3 regions of the Pseudoalteromonas sp. BZB3 genome follow, and region 1 is predicted to be linked to each of the others. Evidence: predicted binding sites of a transcription regulator. Region 1 holds the regulator's gene; each other region holds the start of a gene.
The links. Region 1 encodes sigma-54, which starts transcription at its own class of promoters, with help from an activator protein. Its sites were predicted from a motif close to GTTGGCACGNNNNTNGNNT; they were not measured.
Positions count from the first base shown of each region.

Region 2: a site for sigma-54 is predicted at 8,369-8,387, ahead of ABMY35_RS15960 (LPP20 family lipoprotein). Genes of this name have one in related genera too.
Region 3: a site for sigma-54 is predicted at 8,037-8,055, ahead of ABMY35_RS04225 (YggN family protein). Genes of this name have one in related genera too.

Region 1 covers NZ_JBECOS010000001.1:388,529-399,204, reverse strand. Annotated here, with positions in the region: gene ABMY35_RS01740 (transcriptional repressor) at 1-208, opposite strand, end outside; gene ABMY35_RS01735 (rhodanese-like domain-containing protein) at 349-720, opposite strand; gene ABMY35_RS01730 (OmpA family protein) at 885-1,556, opposite strand; tRNA gene ABMY35_RS01725 (tRNA-Ile) at 1,735-1,811, opposite strand; gene yjgA (ribosome biogenesis factor YjgA) at 2,142-2,663, opposite strand; gene pmbA (metalloprotease PmbA) at 2,794-4,143, shown strand; gene mgtE (magnesium transporter) at 4,202-5,560, opposite strand; gene ABMY35_RS01705 (HPr family phosphocarrier protein) at 5,679-5,954, opposite strand; gene rapZ (RNase adapter RapZ) at 5,958-6,806, opposite strand; gene ptsN (PTS IIA-like nitrogen regulatory protein PtsN) at 6,824-7,276, opposite strand; gene hpf (ribosome hibernation promoting factor) at 7,279-7,566, opposite strand; gene ABMY35_RS01685 (RNA polymerase factor sigma-54) at 7,595-9,115, opposite strand; gene lptB (LPS export ABC transporter ATP-binding protein) at 9,163-9,888, opposite strand; gene lptA (lipopolysaccharide transport periplasmic protein LptA) at 9,891-10,415, opposite strand; gene lptC (LPS export ABC transporter periplasmic protein LptC) at 10,405-10,676, opposite strand, start outside.
Region 2 covers NZ_JBECOS010000014.1:13,289-23,964, reverse strand. Annotated here, with positions in the region: gene flgG (flagellar basal-body rod protein FlgG) at 1-395, opposite strand, end outside; gene ABMY35_RS16010 (flagellar basal body rod protein FlgF) at 413-1,177, opposite strand; gene flgE (flagellar hook protein FlgE) at 1,296-2,639, opposite strand; gene ABMY35_RS16000 (flagellar hook assembly protein FlgD) at 2,682-3,365, opposite strand; gene flgC (flagellar basal body rod protein FlgC) at 3,380-3,814, opposite strand; gene flgB (flagellar basal body rod protein FlgB) at 3,817-4,227, opposite strand; gene ABMY35_RS15985 (protein-glutamate O-methyltransferase CheR) at 4,392-5,225, opposite strand; gene ABMY35_RS15980 (chemotaxis protein CheV) at 5,243-6,175, opposite strand; gene flgA (flagellar basal body P-ring formation chaperone FlgA) at 6,316-7,023, shown strand; gene flgM (flagellar biosynthesis anti-sigma factor FlgM) at 7,091-7,414, shown strand; gene flgN (flagellar export chaperone FlgN) at 7,407-7,835, shown strand; gene ABMY35_RS15960 (LPP20 family lipoprotein) at 7,868-8,335, opposite strand; gene ABMY35_RS15955 (flagellar assembly protein T N-terminal domain-containing protein) at 8,443-9,633, shown strand; gene ABMY35_RS15950 (glutathione peroxidase) at 9,765-10,490, shown strand; tRNA gene ABMY35_RS15945 (tRNA-Asp) at 10,621-10,676, opposite strand, start outside.
Region 3 covers NZ_JBECOS010000004.1:1,954-12,629, reverse strand. Annotated here, with positions in the region: gene leuC (3-isopropylmalate dehydratase large subunit) at 1-316, opposite strand, end outside; gene leuB (3-isopropylmalate dehydrogenase) at 368-1,444, opposite strand; gene leuA (2-isopropylmalate synthase) at 1,441-2,988, opposite strand; gene fabR (HTH-type transcriptional repressor FabR) at 3,434-4,060, opposite strand; gene ABMY35_RS04245 (fatty acid desaturase) at 4,164-5,291, shown strand; gene sthA (Si-specific NAD(P)(+) transhydrogenase) at 5,385-6,773, shown strand; gene ABMY35_RS04235 (cytochrome b/b6 domain-containing protein) at 6,847-7,494, opposite strand; gene ABMY35_RS04230 (hypothetical protein) at 7,638-7,820, opposite strand; gene ABMY35_RS04225 (YggN family protein) at 8,091-8,879, shown strand; gene ABMY35_RS04220 (diacylglycerol kinase family protein) at 8,941-9,759, opposite strand; gene ABMY35_RS04215 (hypothetical protein) at 9,987-10,130, shown strand; tRNA gene ABMY35_RS04210 (tRNA-Ser) at 10,295-10,385, shown strand; tRNA gene ABMY35_RS04205 (tRNA-Ser) at 10,403-10,495, shown strand.

The DNA of each region.
Region 1 (10,676 bases):
GCTCAGATAAAAAGTCTAAAGCGCGATAAATCGTTGCTGGCTTAGCACCAGGCTCAGAGACTTTTAATTCTTCTAAAAGATCATAGGCACCCACGCCACCTTGCTTAGCAGCAAGTAGACGGAAGACTTTTTCACGGATCGCCGTAAAACGTGCGCCACGGTTATCACAGACTTGTTTTGCTTTATCGACTAATTGTTCAACATTCATACTTTAAAATCCTTACACTGCCAAACAATACTATCACATTCTTTAAAATAGTCTTGTTTTCGTGATGATTTATTCCGATATCTCAGCATGTTTAATCATCTTGAAGTGGTGACAAGAGAGCAAATAAAATACTTAAAGTGTTATTTCACAGTGGGCAAACTCTCAGCCTGCCAAGCATTCATATCACCGCTTAAGTGTAAAAGGTTAAATCCGTCTTTAGACAGCGCACGTTCAAAGATCCCCGCTCTACGACCTGAGCGACAGTATACAACAAGCGTTTTTTGTTTTAGTGAATTGAGTAAATCTTGGTGCTGTTCGATCTTATTAAAAGGAATGTTAATAGCCCCTTTTACATGTCCCGCTGCAAATTCTTCAGGGCTTCTGACATCGATAATTTGATGTGGTGTTGCGGACATTTGATTAATTAGTAGTGCCTGTTGGGATATTTGCTCAGTTTTACCTAAAGCAACGAAACTACATAACAGTATTGAAAGTAGTAGAAAAAAACGCATAGTTATCTCCTATTCATATATTGAGTAATCATACATATAAAATGAAGAAAAGGTTTAGAAGTTCAAGGAGAAAATCTATCAAAATAGGCTCAGTAAAGGGAAATACACTGGAAATTAGAAAGCCCAGTTCTTATGTATGAGCTGGGCTAAAGTATGAAATGAAATTACTTCTTCGCAGGGAAGATGCTGATTTCAACACGTCTGTTACAAGTGCGGCCAGCTTTGGTGCTGTTATCGCAAATAGGAAGAGACTCACCTAGACCTTCGGTGAATAAACGATTTGCTGCAACCTTCTGGCTTTGTAAGTAAGCTTTTACTGAGTTCGCACGCTTTTCAGAGAGAGTTTTATTTAAAGACTCGCTACCTGAGCTGTCAGTATGACCTTCGATTAATAGCTGCGTATCAGGATACTCAACAAGTACTTTCGCAACACCACCTAGTGTCTGATAAATTGAAGTACTTAACTTGTCTGAACCTGAATCAAAGCCGATACCGTTTTGCATAATTAATACGAGTTTATCTTCACCCACTCTTTTTACTTGAACGCCAGAGTTCATTAACTCTTCGCGAAGTGCAGCTTCTTGCTTATCGAAGTAATAGCCAACACCTGCACCGATTGCACCTCCGGTAGTTGCACCAATTAGCGCACGCTTTCTGCGATCATCAGCATCTTTACCGGTCGCTAGACCTACGATGGCACCCGATACTACGCCAATAATGGCGCCTCTTGTTGCTGAGTTTGTTTCGGTCTCACCCGTAGTCGCATTTTGACGCTGCGACATTTGACAACCTGAAACTAAAATTAATGCACTCAGTGCTACTGCTAATTTTTTCACGTAATGTTCTCGACTTGATGTTCTGGTTAAAATAAACGCATAGAGTTAGAAATGAGCTAGTGCCTAGATGCTAGACTTTAAGCCATTAAAAACATGTATATTGTAATATGAGTAATGAGTTTAAAAAGCTTTGATTATAAAAAGATAGATTTGAATGAAGTATGAAAATAGGAGTAAATGGTGGCCCCACCTGGACTCGAACCAGGGACCTAACGATTATGAGTCGTGTGCTCTAACCAACTGAGCTATAGGGCCATTTGAAGTTTTTGCTTTTTGTACTTCGTCCTGAAGCTGTTTTCCGGTCTCGGAATAAACGCTTAGGGTCGCTTCGCTAATATCCCTTCGCTTCCTCGACGTTTTCTTTTTTCAAAAGAAAACCTATCTGAGCTATAGGGCCATTTAAAAGTGCTTGAAACCGAATGGAATCGTAAAAAGCGCAGGCAGTATAAAAATTTTTATAAGGCTTGTCACCACTTAAAGTCGAAAAAATCTACTTATCTTGTTCAATTGCTTAATAAAGAATCATTTTTTAAAGAGGGGCGAAACTGCGGCTAACTGTTTAACCGCAGCAAGCACACTCAGAGATTAAGGCATCATGACTTCTTTAAGATACTGAAATAGATCTTTGTGGCCTTTTGCTGGCTTTTCGGCTTTGGCTTCTTTCGCTGCTTGGCGAACTAATTGGCGAAGTTTTTGTCTTTCCAGCGACGGGTACTGTTCTAAAAGCTCGTTAATTAAGCTGTCACCATTATTGATTAACTCAGTTCTGGTTGATTCAATCTTGTTAAGTAAAACATCGGCTTGATTGTTTTTGTTCAGCATTAACTCAATAGCAGCTTCAATGTCAGCGACATTGTCTGTAAGGCGGAGTGTTTTACTGATGTAGTTAATATGACGGCGATACGCTTCAGACTTAGCTCTGATCTTGTCAGCAACAACCATGGCTTCTATAAGGTCATCGCTTAGCGGTAACTTATCACGCTGCTTTTTACTCATAGCTGCTAAATCGATAGCTAGTTGTTGGTACTGCTGTGCGTCACGTTTTAGCTCGCTTTTTGAAACGTAAATAATTTCTTCTTCAATAACGGGTTTCTTTTTCTTAGCCATGGTGCGGAGTTTCTATAAAAATTTTGCAGATTATAACAATTATACGCCATAAATGCTGTGCCTTGATAAGGCGAAGTCGAATATGTGTGTTAGCATTTAGATATTAAAGGTGTTTTTAGAGAGCATAAATATGAAATCTGAGCAGCAAAGTGCGATTTTTACTCAAATAGATGAAGTCAAACAGGCCGTATCAGAGGCGTTGTCCCACGCAATAAAACTTGGTGCAACAGCAGCAGAAGCAGCAATGTCGAGCACTTCAGGCTTGTCTGTGAGTACGCGTATGGGTGAGGTTGAGACCATTGAGTTTAACCAAGATGGCGGCTTGGGGATCAGTGTTTATGTGGGAAATCATAAAGGCTCTGCATCTACCGCTGATTTGAGCCCTAAAGCGCTTCGCTCTGTGGTTGAAAAAGCCATTGATATTGCGAAGTTTACTTCGGATGACCCTTGTAATGGCGTAGCTGATAAAGCGCTGCTTGAGATGTCTCCGCCAGATTTAGACTTATATCACCCTTGGGAAGTAACACCAGAGCAGGGTGTTGAGCTGTGTATTGAAGCTGAAAAAGCGGCATTAGAGTTTGATGAGCGTATTGTTAACTCAGATGGTGCGAGTTTCTCTAGTCATGAAGGCTTACGAGTTTATGGTAATACCCACGGTTTTTTGGCGGGCTTCCCGAGAACACGTCATAGCTTAAGCACTATGGTGATTGGTCAAGATGGCGAGCAAATGCAGCGCGATCATGCTTATACTCTCAGTCGTGAGCAATCTGGTTTAAAATCGGCACAATCGGTCGGCCTTGAAGCCGCTGAGTCAACCATTGCTCGTTTGAACAGTAGAAAAATTGCCACCATGAAGACGCCTGTGGTGTTTCGAGCGGATATTGCGAATAGTTTGTTTGGGCATTTGGTTTCAGCAATCGGTGGTGGTGCGTTATATCGTAAGTCGAGCTTCTTGTTAGACTCTTTGGGTAAGCAAATTTTTAGTGACAAAGTAAATGTGTCAGAGCGCCCACATTTATTGCAAGGATTAGCGTCTAGCCCATTTGATAGTGAAGGGGTAAAAACGCTGGATCGTGAAATCATTCACGGTGGTGAATTGCAAACCTATTTACTTGCAAGTTATGCGGCAAGAAAAATGGGTATGACAGCCACAGGCCATGCTGGCGGTATTCATAATTGGTTAGTGCAGCAGACGCACGATGACCTAAAGGCTGTTCTTAAGGAAATGGGCACAGGGTTGTTAGTGACAGAATTAATGGGCCAAGGTGTGAATTCAGTGACAGGAGACTACTCTCGAGGCGCAGCAGGTTTTTGGGTTGAGCAGGGCGAGCTCCAATATCCGGTGAGCGAAATCACAATTGCTGGCAATCTAAAAGACATGTTCATGAATGTGCAGGCCATTGGTGGAGATATTGAAGCGCGTGGTAGTGTACAAACAGGGTCGATATTAATTGAGTCAATGCAGGTCGCAGGGGAATAGGCCTTAATTAAAGTAAAAGCCCGCGATATTGAGCGGGCTTTTTTGTGTTTGGAGGGGTCTAAACTAAGAACCAGGTCGCTGTGCCTAAGAAGGCAAAGATACCCACAATATCTGTGACTGTGGTAAGTACCACACTGCCCGCAAGGGCTGGATCTATGTTCATACGCTTTAAGATGATGGGGATACTGGCACCGGCTATACCGGCTGCAAGTAAGTTCATGAACATAGCAAAGGCGATCACGCCACCAAGTACGAAATCCCACTGCCATATGGCGACAACACCTGCGATTAACAGAGACCAAAGCACACCATTTAGTGCCCCGATGGCGAGCTCTTTACCGAGCAAGAACTTCTGGTTGGTGTTGTTGATATGGCCAAGGGCAATACCACGAATAACTAAAGTTAGGGTTTGGCTACCTGCCACCCCACCCATACTAGGTACAATGCCATTAAGCACCGCTAAAATAGGGAGTATATCTAGTGTACTTTCGAAAAAGCTGGCGACAAAGGCGGCAAGCAAAGCCGTTAAAAGGTTAATGCCAAGCCAGATAGAGCGGCGCTGGCTACTTTTCAAAACCGGTGCGAAGGTATCTTCTTCATCATCTAGACCCGCCATGCTTAACAAGCTGTGTTCAGCGTCTTCACGAATAACGTCTACGATGTCATCAATGGTGATTCGACCAAGCAGTTGTAAGTTATCATCAACAACCGCTGCTGAAATCCAGTTATGACGTTCGAAGAGTTGCGCCACGTCACTTTCATCCATTGAAACGGGAATAGTTTCTTTCTCATCATCCATGAGTTCTGCAACCACTTTATCGGGGGAGTTCGTTAAAAGGGTTGCGACAGGCAGCGCCCCGATAAACTGGTTTTCTTTATCGACGACATATAAATCGTCGGTGCCATCGGGTAACTCGCCTCGTAGGCGTAAATAACGCAGTACCACGTCGAGCGTCACATCAGGCCTAATGGTGACCGTATCTGTGCTCATTAATGCACCCGCAGAGCGCTCTTGATAAGAAAGCGCTTGGGTTGCCCTTGCCCTATCTTGGGCGTCCATTGCGCCGACAACGTCTTGATAGACGTCATCAGGTAAGCTTCTTAGTACTTCACCTAAGTCATCGTCATCCATATCCTCAGTTGCGGCTGCAATGAGCTCTGGATCCATTTGGTTGATAATACCAATACGAACGTCTTCAGATAGCTCTTCGAGTACATCACCTTGAATATCAGGGTCAACTAATTGCCATAGCTGTGTACGCACTTTGTGCGGGGAAGATTCAAGTAGTAATGCGGTGTCGCAGGGGGGAGTTTCAGCCAGAATACGCCTAACCTGAACAAACTGACCATTGTTTATTGCGTGCGTTACTTGTTGTAATTGTTGCAACGTATAGTCTTGTTCTAAGGCTTCTGGCATAGGCAATCCATTTATTAGGTGGTGTGCACCGAGAATAAAGGTTTAGGCAGTTACTGTGGGCGCCTAAAAAGAGTGCCTTAAGTTTAACGTAATTTTTGCAGAGTTACCAAGTGCTTGGTTACTCATCTTCATGAAATTTTTGTGCAATTAACTCGCCAATGGCGGTGAGTGCAGGCTGGGCATCTGGACCTTCACAGCAAACTCGAAGCTGCTTCCCATGACTGCTTTCAAGCATGAGCAAAGCGAGTACACTATCACCAGGAGCTTCTTTGTCATCTTGGTAAAGTGTGATCTGCGCATCAAACTGTTGGGCTAATTGTGCAAGTACTGTGGCTGCGCGTGCATGCAGACCACACTTGTTTTGGATTAGAAAAGTATCTTCTGCCTTAACCATGCTTTAGTCTACGTCTTGTTCGCGGTGACGTATTTGCACATTGTTATGAGTTTTAGCAAAGCTTTCACCAATGGTTTGTGCTAGGTAAACAGAGCGGTGTTGTCCGCCAGTACAACCAATTGCAATGGTTAAATAGCTGCGATTATTGCGCTCTAGATGAGGTAACCAAGTCTGGACAAAGGTTTGGATCTGCCACGTGAACTTTTGCACTATGCTGTGGCTTGCTAGATAATCTTTAACTGGTTGATCTAAACCTGTCAGTGGTTTTAGTTCAGGCTCCCAATGCGGGTTTGGTAAAAAGCGCGCATCAAATACATAATCGGCTTGTTTAGGGATCCCATGTTTAAAACCAAAAGATAAGAAAGTAATGATAAGTTGCTTATCTTTTTTGCCAAGGATCTGCTCTCGAATGGTTTCTGCTAGCTGGTGTACACTTAAATCTGTCGTATCGAGCAGCACATCTGCTCGTGTGATTAACACATCGAGTAATTTCTTTTCTTCTTTAATTGCTAAATCAAGCGGCAGGTTATTTAAAGAAAGCGGATGCAATCGGCGTGTTTCTGAAAAGCGTTTGATCAGTGCTTGGTCATCACTATCTAAATAGAACAGCGTGGGATTTGCAAAGCCTGGTAAGTATTCAAGAATATCATTAAATTCTTGTTGCTCTTTTGGCAGGTTACGAACATCGATACTGACGGCTATTTTGTCATAGTTATCAGAAACACTTCTAACCAAAGAGGGAAGGAGATTAACTGGAATGTTATCAACACAATAATAACCTAGGTCTTCCAATACCCTTAAGGCAACGGATTTGCCCGACCCTGAGCGACCACTAATGATGATCAGTTCCATGGATTCCTCTCTGTTAATTAATCTTGAAGTGCAATAAGTTGATAGAGTGCCTCATCGTCTTTTGCATGACGAAGTTGCTTGCAAAACTCTTTGTTGTTTAGTTTATCAGCAATTTCAGCTAAGGTCTTTAGATGTTCTGCATTATTACCTTCAGGTACAAGCATTGCCAAGAGAATATCGACAGGTCGGTTATCTATTGCGTCAAAATCAATACCGTTTTGATTAGTCACTAAAATGGCAAAAATAGTATCAATGCCTGTAAGGCGGCCATGAGGAATAGCAATACCTTTGCCTATGCCTGTGCTACCTAGTTTTTCCCGCGTTAGGAATGCATCTAATATTTCGTGGGCGTTATGCTCTGGAAGGTGTTGGCTCGCTAATTCACTGATGTACTCTAGCGCACGTTTTTTGCTATTAAAAAGGACCGCAGCTTTACTGCAGTCCTTGTTGATAATCGAGCTAAGTTTCATGGTTAGTGTCGAGTTAATTTCTCTTTGTGTTTGATAACTTGGCGATCGAGTTTATCAACGAGTTTATCAATGGCTGCGTACATATCAGAGTGTTCATCTGAAGCGAAAATTTCACCGCCATTTAAATGAACGGTAGCTTCGGCTTTTTGTACCAGCTTCTCAACATCTAAGATCACGTGAACGTTATTAATGTGATCAAAATGCCTTTCTAGCTTTGCAAACTTCGTGTTTACATAGTCTCTTAATGAATCTGTAATTTCTACGTGACGACCAGTTAAATTTAGTTGCATAAGCATTTTCCTTCTCTTGGTTTACGTCTTAAATCAAGCTCTTACGCTGATTTGACGGTGGAATAGAGAGTGACTCGCGGTATTTTGCAATTGTACGACGTGCCACTTTGATTCCCTGTTCTGCCAATATATCTGCAATTTTGCTGTCGCTCAATGGCTTAGCTGTATTTTCTGCAGCAATTAGCTTTTTGATCAATGCTCTAATCGCAGTCGATGAGCATTCACCTCCGTTTTCAGTGCTTACGTGACTTGAGAAGAAGTACTTCAACTCAAAAATGCCACGGGGTGTATGCATGTACTTCTGAGTGGTGACACGAGAAATGGTAGACTCGTGCATCTCGACCATCTCAGCAACATCATTCAAAACCATAGGCTTCATTGCCTCAGGTCCATGTTCAAAGAATGCCTGTTGTTGTTGCACAATGCAATTGGTAACTTTCATTAAAGTGTCATTACGGCTTTCTAAGCTCTTAATAAACCATTTTGCTTCTTGTAGGTGAGAGCGAATGAATTGGCTGTCAGTGCTTGATTTTACTGAGCGTGACATTGCCGCATAATGATCATTAACCCTAATTTTAGGCATACATTCAGGGTTTAGCTCAACAACCCAGCGACCTTTTACTTTTTTCACCGACACATCAGGAATAACATACTCAGATTCTTCACGAATAATGCTGGCGGCAGGTTTAGGATTAAGGCTGTGAATGAGTGTCATCACTTCTTTTAACTCAGGCTCTTTGAGCTTGGTCTTTTTCATGATAGTGCGGTAATCACGGCTAGCAAGTAGATCAATATGCTCGCTTAACACCATTTTTGTTTCGCTAATGAATGGCGTATCAGCCTCAAACTGGTTAAGTTGAATACATAAGCATTCTTGTAATGATCGAGCCGCAATACCGATAGGGTCAAAGAGTTGAATACGCTTTAATACAGCCTCAACTTCATCGAGTTCAATTAATTCTTCGTCATTACCTTCATTGATGCTTTCTAAGAGTTCTTCGGTACTGACGGTAAGTAAGCCTGCGTCATCAACGGCTTCAACAATGGCAACGGCAATGGCTTTATCGGTTGGGCTGAATGGCGTGAGTTCTAATTGCCACATTAAATATTCGTGTAATGTTTCAGTGGTCTCACCCTGATAAACCGTTTCGTCTTCAGGCATAGGGCCGCTACTGGTGCTCGGTGCTGCACTCATGTACTCGTCCCATGTCACATCCATCGCGAGATCGTCACTGACAGTGTCTTTACTCAGTGCTGCATCGCTATCGAGTTCGTAATCGCTGGTCGGTTCATCACCGTGACCATCATCAGTAGAATTAGAGAGTTGCTCGCTAGAGTCAGTGTCTTTGGTCGCTTTGTCTGAATCATTGCCATCAGTACTTGGCTCTAATTCCGACTCATCTACTTCGAGTAAAGGGTTGCTATCCAGCGCTTCTTGGATCTCTTGCTGTAGATCAAGTGTGCTCAATTGCAGCAAGCGAATTGCTTGTTGCAATTGTGGTGTCATGGTTAGTTGCTGCCCCATGCGCAGCTGTAGCGATTGCCTCATGTATTTCTAACAATCCTTTTTGTTATTTGGATTATGTCTTGCTTTAACTATAGACGGAATTGTTCACCTAGGTAGACGTCTCTTACGGTTTGATCAGCTAAAACTGACTCAGGCGTACCTGACGCGATTAATTCACCATGTGAAACAATATAAGCTTTCTCACAAACATCAAGGGTTTCTCTTACATTGTGATCTGTAATGAGGACACCAATGCCGCGGTTTTTTAAATGCTCAACAATTTTCTTTATATCTAACACCGAAATCGGATCAACGCCAGCAAAAGGCTCGTCTAAAAGAATAAATTTAGGGTTTGCGGCTAAAGCGCGAGCAATTTCAACTCGGCGACGCTCACCACCTGATAAAGCCATGCCCTGACTGTCCCGAATATGTTGAATATTAAACTCATCCAGTAAGTCGTCTAAAGTTTGCTCTCTTTGTACTTTATTGAGGTCTTTACGGGTCTCTAAAATAGCCATTAAGTTTTGATAAACAGTCAACTTTCTGAAGATTGAGGACTCTTGAGGCAGATAACCAATGCCCATGCGTGCTCTACTGTGCATAGGTAGCAAAGTGATATCTTCATCATCTATTGTGACTTTGCCTTTATCGCTAGGCACAAGACCAACGATCATGTAAAAACTGGTGGTTTTACCTGCGCCATTAGGACCGAGAAGACCAACAATGCTTCCGGCTTCCACACTTAGGCTGACATTTTTTACGACTTGGCGGCCTTTGTAGCTTTTTGCTAGGGCTGTGGCAGTTAACACACTCATGCTCATTGACCTTGTTCAGGGTTAGACTTTGATGCTTTTTTCTCTGGTATCAATACCGTGTGAACACGTTGCTGATTTTGTTCGTTTCGCTCAGCACTGATCAGTTGCTTCTCGATGTCATAAATAATCGCTTCAGCTTTTGTACTTTGACCTCCCAGGCTTATTTCAGCTTTGCCTTTGATGGTAAGTAGTCTATTGGCAACGTCATACCTAACTTCTTCTGCGCTGGCGCTTAATACTGTGCCATCCGGTTGCTTTTCGATAAAACGAGCTGGTTTGCCTGTTGCGACTAAAAGCTGCTTGTTTTCACCGAGTTCTTCACGCTGATGTACTTCCAATCTGTCTGCATAAATTTCACGGTTGCCATGAATGATTTCAACATTTTCTTCAAAGATACCAATGTTTGTCTTTAATTGTGCTTGCTGCTTACCTGCTTTAATTGATACTTGTGACATAGGTGCTGTTTCAGCCAAAGCAAAGTTTGAAAAGCCGAGTAGTAGCAGTGAAAGAAGTAGTTTATTGGTCATAATAAATGGTTCGCGTATGGTTAATGAGCTCAATAATTTCAGTATTGAGGTCGGCATTGAGGCCTTGTCCTTTTATATTTAAATGAGGACCCACAATTTCTACGGGTAGATCTGAGCGCATGGCGCGCTGAGTTATATCTACTTGAATATGGTCTGCGCTGATTTGGCTTATCATAGCACCTTCAGTCAGATTTAGGGCTTTAACATCTCCCTCTAAAATCAGCATATTATTTTCATATAAAGTGGCTTCATTGGCCGAAA
Region 2 (10,676 bases), on a different contig from region 1:
CCTGAAGTCACAATTCTACCGTTCTCATCTGTGGTGAATTGGCCATTTCGAGAGTAAGCCACTGTGCCATCTGGCATTTGAATTTCAAAAAATCCAGGGCCTTGGATCATCCAATCCAGTGAATTTTCTGTGCTTTGCATATTACCTTGAGAAAAGTTCTTTTGGTTCGCAACTACTTTTGCACCTGCACCTAACATCAAACCTGACGGCAGTTCAGTATCTTGTGAAGAACGACCACCCGGCTGATTGATATTTTGATAAAGCAAATCTTCAAAAATCGCGCGGCTCTTTTTGTAACCAACAGTACTGGCGTTGGCGAGGTTATTCGAGATAACCGAAATATCAGTTTGCTGGGCATCTAAGCCTGTTTTACTGATCCATAATGCTGGGTTCATAACTTATACCTCACTCATCATACTATACGAAGAAGAGTGACATGCTTTTCATCCATCTCTTCTGCTTTTTTCATTAACTTCATTTGCATTTCAAACTGACGTTGATGGTTAATCATGTCTGTCATTTCATGCACTGGGTTTACATTAGACATTTCTAACATACCGCCCATTACTCTGGCTGTGGGCGATATATCACAGAAGCCGCAAAAGCCATCTTCTAATGCGTCTTCTTTAGGTCTAAATAATCCGTCGTTACCTTTTTGTAACTTGCTATTGTCGGCTTCGATGATTTTCAATCTATCGACAACTTCTAAAAAATTAGCGGGAGCGCCTTGTGGTCGTACTTGGATAGAACCATCATCACTGAATACCACTTTATCAACCGGGATTGGTAAAATAATTGGTCCACCTTCGCCAATAACTTGACGTCCATGACTCGTCACCAAAGAACCGTCCGTTTTTATGTTTAAAGTACCCACTTTGGTATATGCTTCCTTACCAGATACATCCAAGACACTGATCCAAGACTTTTGATCAACCGCAATATCTAAATCACGGCCAGTCTCTACAACAGCCCCCATGGTCATATTAGTGCCCGGTCGCTCTTGCATAGCGAAAACACGAGTCGGTAATCCTTCACCAAACGCTTGCATTGAACGCGCTTGTGCAAAGTCAGCTTTAAAGCCTGTGGTATTGGCATTGGCTAGGTTATTCGCTTTTAATGCCACGCCACGCAAACTTTGTTTGGCGCCAGACATTGCGATATACAGCATTTTATCCATTACATTTGGCCTAAAAATTAATCTTAAACCTAATAAAGCAATAAAGATGCCAACCTAATTTTGACGTGGAATAAAGAAAGGCCGCGGTTGCGGCCTTGATGAAAGAGGGTTTAAGTGATTATCGGATCTGTAGAATGTTCTGTTGTAGCGTCGAGTTAACTTCTAAGGCACGAGAGTTAGCCTGGAAGTTACGTTGAGCACTAATCAAATCTACGAGCTCGTTTGTAAGGTTAACGTTTGATTGCTCTAAAGCAGATGAGTTAATTGTACCTAATGTACCTGAGCCTGGCTCACCCGCGATTGGCTCACCTGAAGTTAGGCTCTTCTTCCAAGCTGTGCCACCAACTTGAGATAGACCTTGAGAATTCGAGAAACGAACCATTGCAACTTGACCTAAGAAAGAAGTATCGCCATTAGAGTATGACGCAACAACCTTACCATCCGTACCAATATCAATACCAGCTAGTCGGCCTACTGTTGCACCATCTTGCTCTAATGCTTTAACCTCAAAACGGCTAGCATACTGAGTAGGTAGTTTATTCGCTGTATTACCTTCATCGCTCCAGTTTACTGTAATATTATTTGGAAACTGTGCACCATTTGTTAGTCGACGTGTCAAACCTGTGGACGCAGTCGATGCAATATTAATATCAGGGAATGTTGTCGCTGGAGCTGTTACATCAGGCAAACCTGCCGCTGTAAATTGTAAAGTGTCGATTGGTGTGTGTGCACCTGTCGCTGTTTGAGCACCATTGATATCAATGGGGATTTCATCCATTGTTGCATACACTTGCCAAGAGTTATTTGCAACTGCTGGATCTTGTTTAACAAAGAAAAACTGTACAACATGTGGCTCACCTAACGAATCATAAATGGTCGTTGATGTTGATGAATTATAGCTTGTACTATCGCCTGGATCGAACGTTGTAGTTGATGGTGCGCCAGCACGTGAATCTAAGTTCATTGAACTATAAATGTTTGACGTGTGACGAGGTGAACCAGACGCGTCAGGAATTTGAATTGGAGATGCGGTACTCAGGCTCAGTGATGTTGTATTACCCGTGCCAGGGTCAACCGGAAAGCCTTGTAAGTAATTACCTGCGGCATCGGTTACGAAATTATCTTTATTAAGCTTAAACGCACCTGCACGCGTATAGGTATAATCTTGTGAAGAAATATCTTCACTCATTGCAAAGTAGCCTTCACCCGTAATCGCTAAATCTAACGAATTTTGGGTAAATTTAAGCGAGCCTTGGTGAAACTGCTGAGCAACCATAGTCGTTTGAGCACCGTCACCATTTTTAGTTTTGCCTGAACTAAATACTGAAGATGCATATACATCTGCAAATTCTGCACGAGACTCTTTGAAACCTGTCGTGTTAACGTTAGCAATGTTGTTTGCTGTGACATCTAAATCTTTTTGTGCCGCAGCTAATCCTGTTAATGCAATATTGAAACTCATGTTTTCACCTCTTTCACTTAAATTTACTTAAGTACTTAAATTCTATGCTATCTCTGCGACGTCTGATAATTTCACTGCGCCAGAGCTCGTATTAACAATGATGCCGTTAGCACCGTTTACGTTAACACTGTCAATGTTTTTGAATGTGGCCATAGGTAAACTGGTGTATTCACCGTTCAAACTACCCTCGGCCTTAATTTTGTAATTACCTGCAGGCATGGTTTCTCCGTCACCGTTTTTACCATCCCACTCAAAGCGGATCGCACCAGCTTTTTGAGCCCCCATGTCCATCTGACGAACTAGTTGGCCTTTGTCATCAAATATACTGACCGTTAGTTTCTCAACTGGACTTTGAGCAATGATCGAGCCTTTCGCTAATTGGTCATCACCAAAGTCTATCGAATCCGATTCTAATAGCGCTTTTTTGCCGACTAGCGTAGATGCCTGTAATGCAGAGTTAGAGGTCATTGAAGCTGACAGCATGTCAAACTTTTCATTTAAACCAGAAATACCTTCGGCCATCGTAAAATTCGTCATCTGCGAAATCATTTGGTCATTATCAGCAGGTTTACTCGGGTCTTGATAAGACAGTTGCTGAGTAAGTAGCGAAAAGAAATCTTCTTGCGTCAATGCATCGTTTTTCTTATCGCTCTGCGTTGTTTTATTTTGCTCAGACCAACGTAACGAATCCATATATGAAGATGCGGCATTAATATCGTTACTCATCGGCTATACTCCCACTAGCGCTGACCAAGTAATAAAGTTTTGCTGAGCATTTGCTTGGCTGCGTCAGCAACTTGGACATTGGTTTGGTACGAACGTGAAGCAGAGATCATGTTTGCCATTTCTTCTACTACATTCACATTTGGTTTATAGATGTACCCGTCTTTGTCAGCACTAGGGTGATTAGGGTTGTACTCAACCTGTAATGGCTTATCACTCTCTACGATGCCTAGCACTTTCACTCCTACCGATGCATTTAGCTGGCTTGGATCATGTGCCTCAGACGCTTTGGTCAGTTCAGCTGCAAATACAGGGTGTCGCGCTCGATAAACTTTATCTTGGCTAGAACTGATGCTATTGGCATTTGAAATATTACTCGCTGTGGTATTCAATCGAATATTTTGAGCACTCATTCCTGAGCCTGCTATATCGAAAACATTATATAAGCTCATGGTTATGCTCCTTGACTACCTAGGGCTTTCTTTAGCCCTTTAAACTTGCCAGTTAAAAATTGCAAACTTGCCTGATACTCTAATGCGTTTTGTACATACAAGTTTCGTTCCACTTGTATATCAACTGAGTTACCATCACCTGTATCTGCTTGATTTGGATTACGAAATAGCTCAACACTACTATTTAACTGGCTGCCGCCATGTAGATGTTTACTGTCTGTTCTTTGCATCATGTTGCCACGTTGCTGAGACGACTTTGCCGCTTTGAATGCCTGTGCAAAGTCGATATCTTTTGCTTTGTATCCTGGTGTGTCTGCGTTCGCAATATTACTTGCTAACATCTCTGCACGTTGTGAACGTATCAACATAGTATGCTGATGAACCCCAAGTGCTTTATCAAAACTAATTGCCATGACACGACTCCAAAAATTTGACTCTACGAAGTATAAGCAATAAACGAGCCAATATAAGAACATTTTATTTCAATAGGTTAGGAGGGTAATGTATAGATAGAAAGGTTTGAGGAGAAATGACTAAGATATAAAAAAGCGGCAAGTAGGTTGCCGCTTAGTATTTATTATGTTTTCTTACGGTAAATAATCCCTGGATTACATCGGATCATTTCGAATTCATCACTTAGCCCTGCCATCGACTCGGATGCCCCTAAAAACAAATACCCTCTAGGGTTCAGAGCCTGAGCGAACTGTGAAATAATCTTAGCTTTGACTTCTGGCGAAAAGTAAATCAGTACATTTCTGCAAAAGATAACATCAAATTTCCCCATCAAAGAGTAGGAATCGAGCAAGTTAAGGTGCCTAAAATTAACCATTCTCTTTATTGGATCAACAACTCGCGCCATGCCGTTACCACTGTCTTGAAAAAACTTTTGACGACGTTCAACTGACAACCCTCGTGCCAAAGCCAATGAGTCATACTCTGCGTTTTTACACATATCAAGCATGGTATTTGATATGTCAGTCCCGACAATTTGCACACCCATTTTCAGTGCACCAGGGTTTTGAGATTGATACTCCTGTGTCGCCATCGCAATAGAGTATGGCTCCTGACCTGAAGAGCTTGCCGCTGACCAGATTTTTAAGCCCCTACGGGTGTCTTTCAATTCTGGGTAAATTTTACTTTTTAACAACTCAAAAGGATAAGTATCTCTAAACCAGAGAGTTTCATTTGTGGTCATGGCATCAACAACAGCAGCCCTTAGCTGACGTTCATGGGGACTCAATGTTTTAGCGACAAGCGCAGAAAGAGAGTCCACCCCAAAGCGGGCCATCAACGGAGCTAAACGGCTTTTTACCAAATAAAGTTTGTTATCTCCAAGAACAATACCACATTGCTGCTCTAGGAAGGTTCTGAACTGGTCATATTCGCCTTGTTGAAGGTTTTTATTTTCCAAGATACTACCGCCGTTATCTAATCACAATGAACCCATTTTTTAACCGCTGTTGCTAATTCATCAGGGTTAAACTTTGCAATAAAATCATCAGCGCCAACTTTTTCAATCATAGCCTGATTAAACACACCACTTAGTGAAGTGTGTAAGATTACATGCAAAGGGGCTAATTTTGGATCTGCTTTAATTTCAGCAGTTAACGTATAGCCATCCATTTCAGGCATTTCTACATCTGAAATAAGCAGGCCTACACGCTCAGTTATGTCATTTTGACAATCAACTTCTGCAATCTCTTTTAGCCTAATTAAAGCTTCTTTACCATTTTTTGCTAATTCTGTTTGAACACCTAATGGCTCCAAAGCACGCTTGACTTGGTTTCTTGCAACTGCAGAGTCATCTGCGATAAATACAATTCGCTCACCAAGGTCTTTTTGCATTTCACCATCAGACACTATTTCTTCGCTGACTTCAGTATTAACAGGGCATATTTCGTTGAGAATCTTTTCTACGTCTAGTATCTCGACTAGTTCGTTTTCAATTTCTGTAACTGCCGTTAAATAGGAGTACCTACCCGCACCATCTGGTGGCGGCATAATTTTTTCCCAGTTCATGTTAACGATTCTTTCAACCGCACCAACTAAGAAGCCCTGAACAGAACGGTTATATTCAGCAATGATAATAAAGCAATCTTTAATGTTTTCGATGGGTGGACCACCCACAGCTAAAGACATGTCGATAACTGAAATAGTTTGACCACGAATATGGGCAACGCCGCGAATGTAAGAATTTGATTTCGGCATACTGGTGAGGGGCGGACACTGAAGCACTTCTCTAACTTTAAATACATTGATGCCAAATCTTTGACGACCTCTCAGTCGAAAAAGTAGCAACTCTAGGCGGTTTTGCCCAACCAACTGAGTACGCTGGTTTACAGAGTCTAAAACACCTGCCATTTCAATCTCCTACATAACGGTCATCTTGGTAATATCATACGCTTTAAAGGATACTAATCATAGAAGTACCTTGAAGGAATATGGTATTTCACGCAAAATCTTTATACCTTGTTTCTCCAAATAAGCATAGTCGAAACATCATGAGTTTGTTAAAAAAAACCAAATCATATGAGATTTTTTGTGCAATGGCTTGTTTTCTAGCCAGCTACATGAGCCAAGCACAAATTTATACGAACACCAACTTAGAAATGGGGGCTGAAAGGTTTATTACTCAACAAATTAAGCTAAACCCTGATATCAAAACAAACATTAAAGCATTACCATTAGATGCTCGGTTGTCTAAACGTGCGTGTGAGAGCCCTTTATCATACTCAACCAATGCCAAACCGCCTTTTAACCGACAAGTTACTGTAAAAGTAAAATGTGAAGACATATCTGGCTGGACTCAATTTGTGCATGTAAGAATTGAAGAACTTCATCCTGTGATCGTTACGACTCAGGCCATTAACAAAGGAGAGCTGATTACCAGAGAATCTATCAGCATTGAATTTAAACCTAAACATTTTGTCAGGGCCAGTAATTTAGATGCTGAGCGATATCTACTTGGTAGTAGAAGTAAAAGAGTAATTAGAGCAGGTACCGCCATTGGACTCCATCATATCTGCATGGTTTGCAAAGGCGACAACGTAACTATTTATGCTAAAACTCGCACTTTGACGATAAAAACTACTGGCGTTGCACTCCAAGATGGGAACATTGGTGAGCAAATAAGAGTTAAAAATCAAAAGTCTGGAAAAACTATCTCAGCAAGAGTAAAAGATGTAGAATCTGTAGAGGTTAATATTTAATTTTTTTGCTAAAGTTATACACTAACAAGCCGATAGTAAGGCATGAGTAATTTTAGGGTCAATTATCATGGTTAATAATGTAAAAGGGCAACCTCAGTCCAACAGCACGCTTAATAATATTAAGCAACAAAAAGCTGAATTACAAAAATCGGATGCTAATCAAGCAGCTGTTGTAGCTAAAGCTCCCCAGAAGGCAGCAACTGATTCTGTAAGTTTAACGCCACAAGCACAGCAACTTAAAAGCTTGCAAGAAAAAGCACAGCAACAACCGGCTTTTGACAGTAAAAAGGTTGAAGAGCTTAAAAAAGCGATAAGCGAAGGTAAGTATCAAGTCGATGCTGAAAAGCTTGCAAAGAATATTGCCGCATTCGAGTTTGACGTGTATGGATGATCAAATTAATCTTTGTCATCACAAGTTAGAAAATCAGATACAGCATCTAAACGCTTTGACCCAGCTCTTAGATGCTGAGCTAGAATGTCTTGCCAGCAAAAAGGGCGATGGCCTTAAAGACATCGCTCGTGAAAAACTCACTCTTCTCAATTCCATTCAAAAACTAGATAAAGAAATTTCAGGCTTTAACAAAGATATTTTTCAATTCGAACAAATTACACCTTTAACCAACGCAGTTAACTCTTTGCTCTTAAAGTGTAAGAAACAAAATGATGTTAACGCCCAAGCCGCCCATCAAGCTCAGCTTGCGGTACGAGAATTAAAAGACATAATTATCGGTGCTCCAACCTCCATCACATATGGGCAAGATGGTGGAGTCGTCAGCGCGAACTCTGAGCTAGTTAAAAATCTCAAAGCCTAATGGTTAAAAGTTGAGCACACACTTGTTTTTAGTTAGTAGTAAATCACTCGCTTTACTTTTCTTGGTTTGATAGCGCTAATATACAACTCGTGTACTTTTTTCATGTCTAACTCTAATTCTGTCGCATAAGTATCACCGACAGAGTATGTCTTCACTATTTTAGCGCCTTTGATTAAACCGCCGACTTTACTCGATAAGCCATCCGTTTGCGCAATTGCCCCTTTTACAGTCATCGTTGATGTGAGCTTTTGCCCGTGCACTTGCTCGGCAAGTTCTCTGTATGCTTCCAGTTTAGATACTTTAATTGCCATCAACATCTTTTGCGCATCCGTTTCACCTGGTTGACTGCTCAAAGGCGCGTATCCCACAGCTCGTAAAACAGGATAGTAATCCGGCGCTTCGTAGGTATACTCTATATGTTTATCAAATATTGAGCTACAGCCTGAAAGTAGAATAGAACATGTTACTAATGATGAATAAAAAACGTTTTTCGCTTTCATAATAAACACACCAAATTAAAGTCTGCTCATTCAATGCATTTTTCACGCCAACAAAGCTGGTACGTCTATTGCTTTTGATCTTTTAAGCAAATCAGTTTGGAATAGAGATGATGAAACATATTCTGATAATTGTACTACTTGTATTCTGCGCTCATGTAAAGGCGGAATGGTTTGAGGTAGTCGGTTATGGCGGCATAGTTGATGGTGATACGTCTTCAGCAAGACAAATGGCTGTCAAAGATGCCATAACCCAAGCTTTGATATTCTCTGGTGCTACGGTGTCTAGCGTTCAAACAGTTGCCGACGGTGTTCTCGAGCAAGACGAGTTAAAGATTAAAACCCATGGTCAGATACAACATGTGAATTTAATCAATGAACAGCAACAAGGCGAGCAATACTCTGTCACGCTACATCTAGATATTATCCCCCAGCAAGCACACTGTCTTGAGTCAAAATTTAATAAACAGATTACTGTCACACAAAGCCAATTGACACACCCAGATCAAGCCAGGCTAGGTCAAATTTTTGACATACCTAAAGCCAGTTCACAGCGTTTATTTAATACTTTAAACGAGCGAAATTTAGGCGTAAAAATGATTCCATATATTGATCGAAAACTAGATGTCAGGGCATTCTTTGCACAACAGTTTGAATATAACGCCGACTTAATTGACACGTTAAGTCGCAGTAGTAACAGTCAGTATGTGTTGCTGAGTCAAATAACAGATATTTCTCAAGGCAGAAAAATGAACAACGATTACGCATTTTGGGAAAGTGAAGCCTTTATGCGCAACTTTAAAATTGATTTTGCGCTATTTGATTCACAAACAAATGATCAAGTCTGGTCTCAGCATTACAGCGCTCAAGGTATTTGGCCACATAAAAAAACTCAGATTGTGAATGTAAATAGTGAGGAGTTTTGGCGAACCGATTATGGTCAAAAGATTCAAACTATTTACAATAAGGTGAGTCAAGATTTGAACTCCGCTGTAAGTTGTCTTAAGACAACAGGTAAAATATTAATGATCGACTCTGATAGAGTGGTGATTAACTTAGGACAAAGCCATGGGCTTGAAGCGGGGCAAGTACTTTCAATCCTTCACAGAAGCAATTTGACTGCGGCAAATGGCATGCAGTTTTCACATCATATTCAAACCATTGAACAAGTTGTAGTTGAACAAGTGAATGCGCAAAGTGCCATCGCTAGAAACTTAAGTGACAGGCCTTTAAATAATATTCAGCTTAATGACGTCATTAAAGTGGTTGCTAAAGAACCTGAATCATTCTCGTTAAAATAACTTCATATACTCACAATTCAAGCAATAAAGTAAGGGTAATCTAGTTTTTAGATTGCCCTTATTTGTTTTACTTACTTTAATCTAAATATGCATTATAGATAATAAAGGCATTCAACTATGAGGAAATTAATATGCTAGAAAATCGTGAAGGACAAACTGTACCCTCTGTATCATTTCCTGTGAGAATTGGTAATGATTGGCATACCGTCACAACAGAGCAACTTTTTAAAGGCAAGACAGTCGTAGTATTCTCCTTGCCAGGCGCTTTTACTCCAACATGCTCATCTACACACTTACCGCGCTATAACGAGCTGGCAAATGCATTCAAACAAAACGGTGTTGATGACATTATTTGTTTATCAGTAAATGATACCTTTGTTATGAACGCCTGGGCGAAAGATCAAGAAGCTGACAACATCACCCTTCTCCCTGATGGAAATGGAGAGTTCACGGACGGGATGGGCATGCTTGTCGATAAGGCTGACTTAGGCTTTGGTAAACGAAGCTGGCGTTACTCTATGCTGGTTAAAGATGGCGTTGTTGATAAAATGTTCATTGAGCCTGATGTACCTGGTGATCCTTTCGAAGTTTCGGATGCCGATACCATGCTTGATTACATCAACCCAGAGTGTGAAAAGCCTCAGCCTATGAGCTTGTTTACCAAACCTGGATGTGGCTATTGTGAGAAAGCTAAGGCACACCTGATCAGTAAAGGTATTCAATTCGAAGAGATTGTATTGGGCCGTGACGCTAGTCTAACAAGTTTAAAAGCTATTTCAGGCCAAGAAACAGTGCCGCAAGCATTTATCTCTGGAAAGTATATTGGTGACTCAGAAGCGATACTGTCGCATTTTTGATGACTGGTTTAAGCTGTTGATAATACTCAATTGAGCAAATTAAGTTAAGCTAAAGATAACAAGGAAGTTATTTTGCTGTGATTAAAATATATGATTTTAAGGTAGTAGTGATATGAATAATCAAAATGAGTGGCGGAGTGGACGGGACTCGAACCCGCGACCCCCGGCGTGACAGGCCGGTATTCT
Region 3 (10,676 bases), on a different contig from region 1:
CTTGGTTAACCGAGTTTAAGTCATACAACTCAATACCAAAGTGGTTACAGTTTTGTGCTAGCGCCATTAACTGGTTTTTCGACACTTCACTTGCAGCATCTAGCGAACGACTCTTGGTCGAAACATTATGATCCATGGTCGCAAAAGTTTTCTCAGGGCAACGTACTTTGCGGTTATTCTCGCGCAGCCCCGCAAATGCTTGTGGTGATGTCACTTCATGTACTAAGTGACGATCAATATAAAGTAAATCGGTTTGTTCATTGATTTGTGCAACCACATGAGATTGCCAAATTTTATCGTATAAGGTCTGAGCCACTTGCTACATCCTCTTATCTTGGCCGCATGACGGTGCAGCCATCAGCCAAAATTAAATACGTGAAACGATTGCTTGTGCTACATCTTGCGTGGTGTAACCGCCTTGAGGGTAGATATCTGGTGTACCCACACCTGCAGCGACGGCTTCAGCTACCGCTTTTTCGATGGTGCGTGCTGCTTCATCTTGCCCAAGTGAATAACGTAGCATGAGTGCTGCACTCAGAATTTGTGCAATCGGATTTGCAATACCTTTACCCGCAATATCTGGCGCTGAGCCACCTGCAGGCTCATATAAACCAAAGCCTGATTGATTTAAGCTAGCCGATGGCAGTAAGCCCATAGAACCTGTGATCATCGCGCATTCGTCTGACAAGATATCGCCAAACAAGTTGTCGCAAAGTAGCACATCAAACTGGCTTGGTTGCTTCACAAGCTGCATTGCTGCATTGTCTACATAAATATAATCAAGCGTTACTTCTGGGTAGTCTTTGCTGACTTCGGTGACAACTTCGCGCCATAGTACGCTTGATGCCAATACATTAGCTTTATCAACTGAAGTAACATGGTTACTGCGAAGTCTCGCTGCTTCGAAAGCAAAACGCGCGATACGCTCAATTTCAGCTCGAGAATAACGTTGCGTGTCGAATGCAGCTTCACTCGCCCCCTCGCCTTCACGGCCTTTTTCACCAAAATAAATACCGCCTGTTAGCTCACGCACACATAAAATATCAAAGCCTTGCGCACTGATATCTGCTCGTAGAGGAGACGCGGCGCTCAGTGCAGGTAATAGCTGTGCAGGACGCAAGTTACAGAACAAACCAAAGTGCTTACGAAGTGGCAGTAAAGATGCACGCTCTGGCTGTTCGTTCGGTGGTAAATGCTCCCACTTAGGGCCACCTACTGAGCCAAATAAAATGGCATCCGCTTTTTCACATGCCGCTAAAGTAGAGTCAGGAAGCGCCGCACCAAATTCATCAATGGCAGCACCACCTATGGCATGGTGCTCACGTTGTAGCGTAAAATTAAACTTCGCGCTAACCGCATCTAATACTTGCTCGGCGGCAGACATGACTTCAGGGCCGATGCCATCTCCAGCTAAAACGGCGACTTGGTAACTTTGTTGGCTCATCCTGCTTTCCTTTGTTGTTTTAAGTCAGACACTTTTTGTGCTCTGTCAATTAAGTTATATACGCGGATCATAGCGCGTACTGAAGCTTCTACGATGTCGGCAGCAAGACCGGCGCCGTGATATTGGCGGCCATCGTATTTCGCAATAATATTTACCTGACCAAGCGAGCTTGCACCTTGGCCTGTGGCATCTAAGTTGTATTCAATCACTTCAACCGCCATGCCCGTAATGCGTTTAATGGCTTTGAATGAGGCTTCGACCGGACCATTTCCTGTGGCAGCTTCTTGCTTTGATTGCCCACCTACTGTCATGCCAATAGTCGAACTGGCGACTGATTGAGAGTTTGACGCTGAATTTACAAACTCAAGTTGGTAAGTTTCGTCTTTATCACTGATCTGATTAAAGTAGATCATGGCTTCTAGGTCATAGTCATAGACCGTGCCTTTTTGGTCCGCCAGCGCTAAGAAACTGTCATATAAGCTATCCATGTCATAGTCAGACTTTTGATAGCCTAATTCTTCTAAGCGATGCTCAATGACATGGCGACCTGAACGTGAGGTCATATTTAATTGGTTGTTTGGTACACCCACGGTTTCTGGGGCCATGATCTCGTAGGTGTTTTGTGCTTTTAACACGCCATCTTGGTGAATGCCTGAGCTGTGAGCAAAGGCATTTTCGCCGACAATGGCCTTATTCGGCTGCACAGGCATATTACAAATGGTTTCAACTTGGCGTGAAGCGCGGTAAATTTCTTCGCTGCGAATATCGGTGTAAACACCTAAATGGTCGTGACGCATCTTCATGATCATCGCCACTTCTTCTAATGAACAGTTACCCGCTCGCTCACCGATACCATTAATCGTGCATTCGATTTGTCGGGCACCGGCTTGTACTGCAGCAATCGAGTTTGCTACCGCCAAACCTAAGTCGTTATGACAATGCACACTTAAACGCGCTTGATCGATATTTGGCACGTTATTCATTAAATGGTGGATCATCGCCGCATACTCATCAGGCGTTACATAGCCCACGGTATCTGGTAAGTTGATGGTTGAAGCGCCTGCTTTAATCGCTTGCTCGACAATGCGACATAAATCCCAATGCGGAGTACGGCCTGCATCTTCACACGAAAACTCCACATCATCGGTGTAATTTCGGGCTACTTTGATTGATTTCACCGCCATCACAGTCGCATCATCTAGGCTCATGCGTAACTTGTGTTCAAGGTGTAAAGGGCTGGTTGCAATAAAGGTATGAATACGGCTTTGCTCTGCAGGACGTAATGCTTCACCGCAAGCTTCAATGTCTTTTGTCACAGCGCGGGCTAAACCACAAATCGCAGGGCCTTTAATTTCAGTGGCGATGCGCTGTACTGCCCGAAAATCTGCAGGGCTTGAAACCGGGAAACCGACTTCCATGACATCCACATTAAGGCGGCTAATGGCATGTGCAAGCTGTACTTTATCATCTTCAGTTAAGCTCGCTTTTAGCGCCTGCTCACCGTCTCTTAATGTTGTATCAAAAATCCAAACCTTATCATTCATACCTTAGCTCCTCACCCCTTTGTACCGCCCTTTGAACATCATCGCTATAAGCAAATAGTTTTAGTCAGTCTTTAGATAACAATGCAAAAACAAAAAACCCCGCAATGTGCGGGGTTTTCGTTATGCTGCATTTCACACGCACACCGCCCCGCACCGATACTTGATCAGTAAGAGGTTTAATAGCAGTGACAATTGTGTGAACTTTTTCATTTTTTTATCTGCATGTTTTGTATTTATGCTGTAACTGATGCGATTTTTAACATGCCACAACACCAGAGATCAAGCATAAACAATTCAACAAAACAGCAAAAACAGAATCAAGAAAGAAACAAAAAAGCAGATTCGGATAGCTAAAAGAATAAAAAAACCCTTAAACATAAAGGTTAAGGGTCTTTTTAAATTTGAACAGTAAACAATCGAGTAGATTAATTTTTATATGATTTTTTTATGAAGGCTTTGAATTTACTTGATGTGTGCCGTAATGGTTCGCGCCTTTGGCGATATAACGCAATTGCCAAATCAGACGCTCGGTTAATTCTTCTCGCTGTTGTACATCTTGATCAAGCGCATCTGCCCCAGCATTAAATACCAAGGTAACCATGGCTTCAGCTTGCATGTAAGCATGATTCGCATCGCAGGGAGTTTCAGCTTCTAAGTAATGCGCAAGCTCTAAAATAAAATGCTGGATCTCTCGAGCGACTGCTGCACGAAATGCTTTTGATGTGCCCGAGCGCTCTCGTAACAACAATCTAAATTGGTTACTCGACGTGTCGATGAACTCCATAAAAGTCAGCACAGAGGTATTGATCACACTGCCACCACTTGCTATTCGACGGCGTGCTTGGCGCATCAATTGGCGTAATGTTAAACCTGCTTCATCAACCATGGTTAAGCCGAGCTCATTCATGTCTTTAAAGTGTCGGTAAAACGAAGTCGGTGCAATACCAGCTTCTCTTGCCACTTCTCTTAAACTCAAATTAGAAAAACTATGCTCCGCACTGAGCTGGTTAAATGCAGCTACTATCAAGGCTTGTCGGGTTTTTTGTTTTTGTTGTGCACGAACACCTGACATATTTTCTCCCTAGAGTTTATCGATAACTTGTGCAGTCTAATACTTGACGTGATGAGAATGAAATACTATTTTAGCGTACAAGTGTACGCTGAGATTTTTTAAGATGAAAAAACCCCCTCTCATTTGGACAAATGTCTTGTTTTTTGTTCTGTCATTTTTGGCAGCCATCACCCTAGTGCCTTGGTATGGATTCACCTATGGCTTTGAAACCAGCACTTGGATAGCTTTTGTTGCCTGTATGTTTTATGCCGGTCTATCAATCACCGCGGGTTACCACCGCTTATGGGCGCACAAAACATATGAAGCTCACCCAGCAGTGCAATGGATATTTGCACTTGGCGGCGCATTCGCACTACAAAATAGCGCATTACATTGGAGTAGCGATCACCGAGTTCACCACGGTCAAGTCGATGATCCAATCAAAGACCCTTATGCCGCAACCAATGGCTTTTGGTATAGCCACATTGGTTGGATGTTGCGTGACTACCAAGGCAAAAACTATGGCGATTACAGCAATGCCAGAGACTTACAACGTAACCCTATCGTGATGTTCCAACACCGTCATTACATGAAACTTGTGTTACTAACAAATGTAGGTATTCCTTTACTGCTAGGTGCACTGTTTGGTGACATTATCGGTATGTTGTTATTGGCGGGTGTACTGAGACTGGTATTAAGTCAGCACTTTACTTTCTTTATCAACTCACTGGCGCATATTTGGGGCTCTCGCCCATATACTGAGAAAAATACCGCCCGTGATAATGGCTTTTTAGCGTTGCTCACTTACGGTGAGGGCTATCACAATTTCCATCATATTTTTGCCAGTGACTATCGCAATGGCATTCGTTGGTACCACTACGACCCAACAAAATGGATGATCCGAGCATTTGCGGCAGTTGGCCTTGCCAGCAAACTTAAACGCACGCCAGTCGAGCGTATCGAAAAAGCCAAAGCAGAAACCCTGTTACTAAAGACTAAAGTTAAGCTGGCAAAATTGCCTTTAGCGCAAGAACAGCTTACATTGTTACATCAAGAATATGATTTGCTTCTAAAAAAGTTACAAACATTTTGTGCTGCACAAAAGCAGTTTTTAGAAGCTAAAGCTGATTCCATGCGTGAGCAATGTGATACTTCGGCAATTGCCAAGCAATACAAAGAACTTGAAGCCGCTTGGCAGACGCAAAAGCAGGCATGGTTAGCACTAAATGCAAGGCTACTATCGAACGCCTAAAATGATTTGTTCGGTGATAGCCAACTCGCAAGTTGAGGAGGGGCTGTGGCCAAACAAAAAGCAGAATCGAATACAGAAAAGCCGGCGTCATTTATGTATGACGCTATTATCATAGGTTCAGGCCCTGGTGGTGAAGGTGCCGCAATGAACCTGTCTAAAAGCCACAAACGTGTTGCCGTTATCGAACGGCATAAAGCAGTTGGTGGTGGCTGCGTTCATTGGGGTACCATACCTTCAAAAGCACTCAGACACTCAGTTAGTCGCTTAATTGAATATAAACAAAATCCTCTTTTCAGCCTCACTGACAAACCACAGCGCTTGGCATTTGGTGATATTCTTAGCCATGCGAGTAATGTAATCTCCAAGCAATCGAACCTGCGTAGTAGCTTCTATGACAGAAACCGAATCGAGTTATTTCAAGGTGACGCCAGCTTTATTGACCGCTACTCAATTAAAGTGACACATGCTGACGGCTCTTATGAAGTGATCACTGCACCCATTATTGTTATTGCTACAGGCTCACGCCCATACCGTCCACCTGGTGTCGATTTCTCTCACCCTAGAATATATGACAGTGACACTATTTTAAGTCTAGAGCATGACCCTCAGCGCGTTTTAATCTATGGTGCCGGTGTTATTGGATGTGAGTATGCCTCTATCTTTAAAGGGCTTGGTGCTAAAGTTGATTTGATCAATACCCGCGATAGATTACTGGCGTTTATGGACGCGGAGATTTCTGATGCGCTAAGTTACCACTTCTGGAATAGTGGCATTGTTATTCGTCACAATGAAGAATTTGCTAAAGTTGAACCTCATGAGCATGGTGTCGTACTGCATCTGCAATCAGGAAAACGCGTACGTGCCGACTGCATTTTATTTGCCAATGGCAGAACCGGTAATACGGATAAGCTTAATCTTGCCGCTGTAGGCCTAAAAGCCGATGGCCGTGGACAATTAAAAGTTAACGATAGCTACCAAACCGAAATCGATAACATTTATGCCGTTGGTGACGTGATTGGTTATCCAAGTTTAGCCAGTGCCGCATTTGACCAGGGCCGTATCGCAGCTAAAGCCATTGTTTCAAGCGATTGCAGCGAAAAGCTGATCAATGACATTCCTGCTGGTATTTATACCATTCCTGAAATGAGTTCTGTGGGCAAAACAGAGCAAGAGCTAACAGCAGCTAAAATCCCTTACGAGGTCGGGAGAGCCCAGTTTAAGCACCTTGCGCGTGCGCAGATCACAGGCACACAAGTGGGTAGCTTGAAGCTGTTATTCCACTCAGAAACTAAAGAGATTTTAGGAGTTCACTGCTTCGGTGAGCGTGCCTCAGAAATCGTTCACATCGGCCAAGCAATTATGGAACAAAAAGGCCCAGGTAATAACATCGAGTACTTTGTTAATACCACCTTTAACTACCCAACCATGGCTGAAGCCTATCGTGTAGCTGCATTGAATGGTTTAAACCGATTAAGTGACTAAGTAACTCACTACATAAAAATGCAAAAACCCGATAAACTTAGTTTATCGGGTTTTTTATTCACTCAGTTTTGGCTTATGCCATCAATTGACTTAAAGGCTCCATGCCCCACAAGAAAATTAATACCGCAGCGAACAGAGCAAAGATGATATAAGCTATCCAACCAGCCTTCATTTTTGGCTGTTGCAAGCTCGATTCTACTGTTCCTGTTAAAAGCGTTTTGATGAGGTTTTTACCTTTAAAACGATAGGCAATGATAGCCAAGATATGTAATGCAATTGCGGCAATTATAAAATCGATATTACTGTGGTGTATTGACCCTGCTAACTCAACAAGATCATAACTGACATACTGTACCAAAGGGCCATCCACAAGAATATCATCTGTGGTAAATAACCCTGTGACGAGTTGTAGAAGGATCAACACAAAAAACAGCACAACCATCAGGCTGCCTGCGGCATTGTGACCAACTCTGTCTTCTTTGCCTTTTAATGCATTAACAACCTTTGTAGGATGATTAATCAACTTGCTTAGCCTAGCTGTTTCACTACCAATTACACCCCAAATTAATCGGGCTAACATCAGTGCTAACAACACATAACCAGTAACAAAGTGTAACTCTAACCAGCCTTCTTCACCACTGATATACAGCACACCTAACGCAATAACCAACAACCAGTGAAAGCCTCGAATAAAGCCATCCCAAACCTTAACTTTGCCCATATTAATCTCAAACTATTTTATGCCATGCGCACCATTATGACGTACTGCGGGAGCGTGTCTAGATAGTTGAGATTTAACGCAGAGTTACTTCCAGCACCGACTTTGAGCTAAGCGGTGAACTAGCTACAAACAGTGCACTTTGTTTAATCAATGTCTCCAAACTCATCATCACCTAAGCATTCGCGTAAGCGCTTTTGTTCAAAATAATCTTCTAACCTTTTTCGAGCACGGCGCTTTTGAATGCTAGAAGACTCTGTATTTAAATCATCTAGCTCCGCACCAAACTCATCATCAATAGGCGCATCTTCAGAAAAGGAATTACGCATGGTGACAACCTCATGACTATAAGCACAATACTGAATTAATAATTAGCTCGATTTTTTAGGTTTGCAAACTTTACGATGCGACTTAGCATGGAGACCTCAATGTTAAAAATCGTAATAATTGGTTAAATAAACCACTTTTATTTTTATTTTAGCTATAAGCACACTTACAAAAAGAAGACAAAAAACGTAACAATATGAATTTAAATAACTTTAATTTTTGGCATTCATCTTGATAAGTAATCATCGAGTCTATCAACAGGAATGATAATTATGAAAAAGTTTATGCTAGCAACAACGCTAATTTTAAGTACTTCAACAATCGCACATGAAGATCATGGTATTCAAATTAGCAGCGACCAGTGCCAAGTCGATTTCCAGAATGATGTTCGCATCACGCCAAATCAACTACAGATCACTGCAGAGAATAATAAACAACTAACGATTGACAGCTATGGTGAGCTTTATGTTGATGGACAAGCAATCACACTAACCTATGATCAAAAAACAGCCCTAGCGAATTATGCAGATTCACTCAGAGTACAACTACCACAAGTAGCAAATATCGCTCTTGACGGCGTAAAGCTTGCTGGTGTTGCATTGGATGAAGTAGCGCAAGCGTTCAACCTACAAGGACTAGAGTCTCTTAACGGTCTGATGGATGAACTACACGTTGAGATCAGTGATACCTTCTATCAACAAGGTGCATTTGTCATGGGCGAAAAGACCTTTCATGAGTTCGGAGAAAATTTTGATAACCACTTTGAAACTCACATAGAAGAAGCCGTCGAGTCAGCCATGATGGAATCAATCGGCAGTATCTTAATGATGGTCGGCTCTGAAATGGTCAGCTCAGGCGGCGACATGGAAAGCTTTGAAGCGCGCATGGAAAACATGGGCAAACAAATTGAAGAAAAAGTACAATTACAAGCAAAGCAAATTGAAGAACAAGCAAATGGCTTATGCGATAAATTTGAAGGTATTGCACATGCAGAAACTAATTTAGTTGCGCAGATCCCAGCAATGAATGGCTATCAGCTTTTCAACTTTAAATCTAAATAAGCATTATTCGATTACAGTATTAATTATCTCCCTTTATGAGCTGACTAATGTCAGCTCTCTTTTATAACCTCATCTTAAGTGCGCCTCGACAGACTTTAACGACTGCGGGTGTCTCTCCTATCATTTCGCCATCAGCTTCAACTAACAGATCAGGATCAGAGATTTCATACTCCATCAACTCACTGACCTCAAGATGAGATGACTTTTCATGCTGATGTACTAGCATCAGTGAAAAGCTCCAAAGTCTACTCAGTAAAGACTCAGCCCTAAAATGCAACATTAATAGCTTACCATTATCAATCCTAGCACTCGGCGCCACTTTTAGGCCTGCAGCAAAAAACTGGCCATTTGCAAATACACGCATCAAAGAAGGGTCATGCGATGAAGTGTGTTTAAAGCTAAACAAATGCTTAATGCCTGCAAAAATATAGCTCAGCTTATGACGGGTTTGAAACGTATTAATATCTTTTACAACTGCAGCATTAAACCCTATACCAGCAACATTAATGAAAAACCGCTGATTGACTTTACCCAAATCTAATAACCTATAAGATTCAGAAAAGACCAAGGCTCGCCATTGCTGTGTAGAATACCCGAACTGCCTTACAAAATCGTTACCCGTGCCAGCTGGCAGCACAGCAAGCGAAACAGGTGAATTCGCCAATGCATTCGCGGCCAAATGCAATGTCCCATCACCACCAACTGCAACAACCGTTTCTACTTCTGCTAGCTTTTTCTTGATAGCGGTGACATCTGTCTCAAAACACCCTGATGTAAAAAACCATTGATTTTTGAGCCCTCTTTTTACACATTCTTCTTCTAACCATTTAACCTGCGCTTCTATAAAAGGCGAATCACTTGGCTTTACAACAACGAGCATAAAATTAATTAACCTAGCTTATTAAATAATTATTCACAAAGAACCGAGAAAGCCCTTAAACCATGAAAAATAGATAAGAATAACTATTCAAGAACAATAATATAAAACACAATTCATTAGAAAAACTTATCCGAAAACAGCAATTTTTATTGTTTTTAAATTAACCAAATCGAATGCAAAATACACTCAATCAAGCATTACTCACTTACATAACTTAGGAGCTCATCATGATCCAGACAGCTGCGGCGTGCAGCAACACGCAACCTCGCTTAAAGAAATCAACGATTAAAAAGCCAAGCTTTAGCTGGCAGTCTCTTTTTGCAGTCTGCGCGCAAAAACTGTCAACGGCTCATATGGCTCAATATAAGTAACCGTTTAAAGCGCTTATCTTTTTGATTTCACTATACACAATTTAACCGATGTGGCCATTTAAGCTAAAAAAAAGAATTTTTTCTTTAATTTTAGGTTAATTTTTAGGCAAACAAATCAAAAGCTATTTACAGCGGCATAATCGCTGAGTATTATCTTTGTCCATGGAGAGATGGCTGAGTGGTTGAAAGCACCGGTCTTGAAAACCGGCATACGTTAATAGCGTATCTAGGGTTCAAATCCCTATCTCTCCGCCACATTTAAAGTTTGCGCCGGAGAGGTGGCCGAGTGGCTGAAGGCGCTCCCCTGCTAAGGGAGTATAGGGTTTGTAGCCCTATCGAGGGTTCGAATCCCTCCTTCTCCGCCATTAACTTGTATTAAAACCGCTTAACAGCGGTTTTTTTATGCCTGAATTTTAGTCACATTAAATCCATAAACGATTGATATTCCTTCTTTGTTCAACAAGCTATTTTAACGTGAGTAAAGCAACTAAACAGAAAGTGCTTTATTAATGTATTAAGTCACTGTTCTACATAACAGGTTCATTT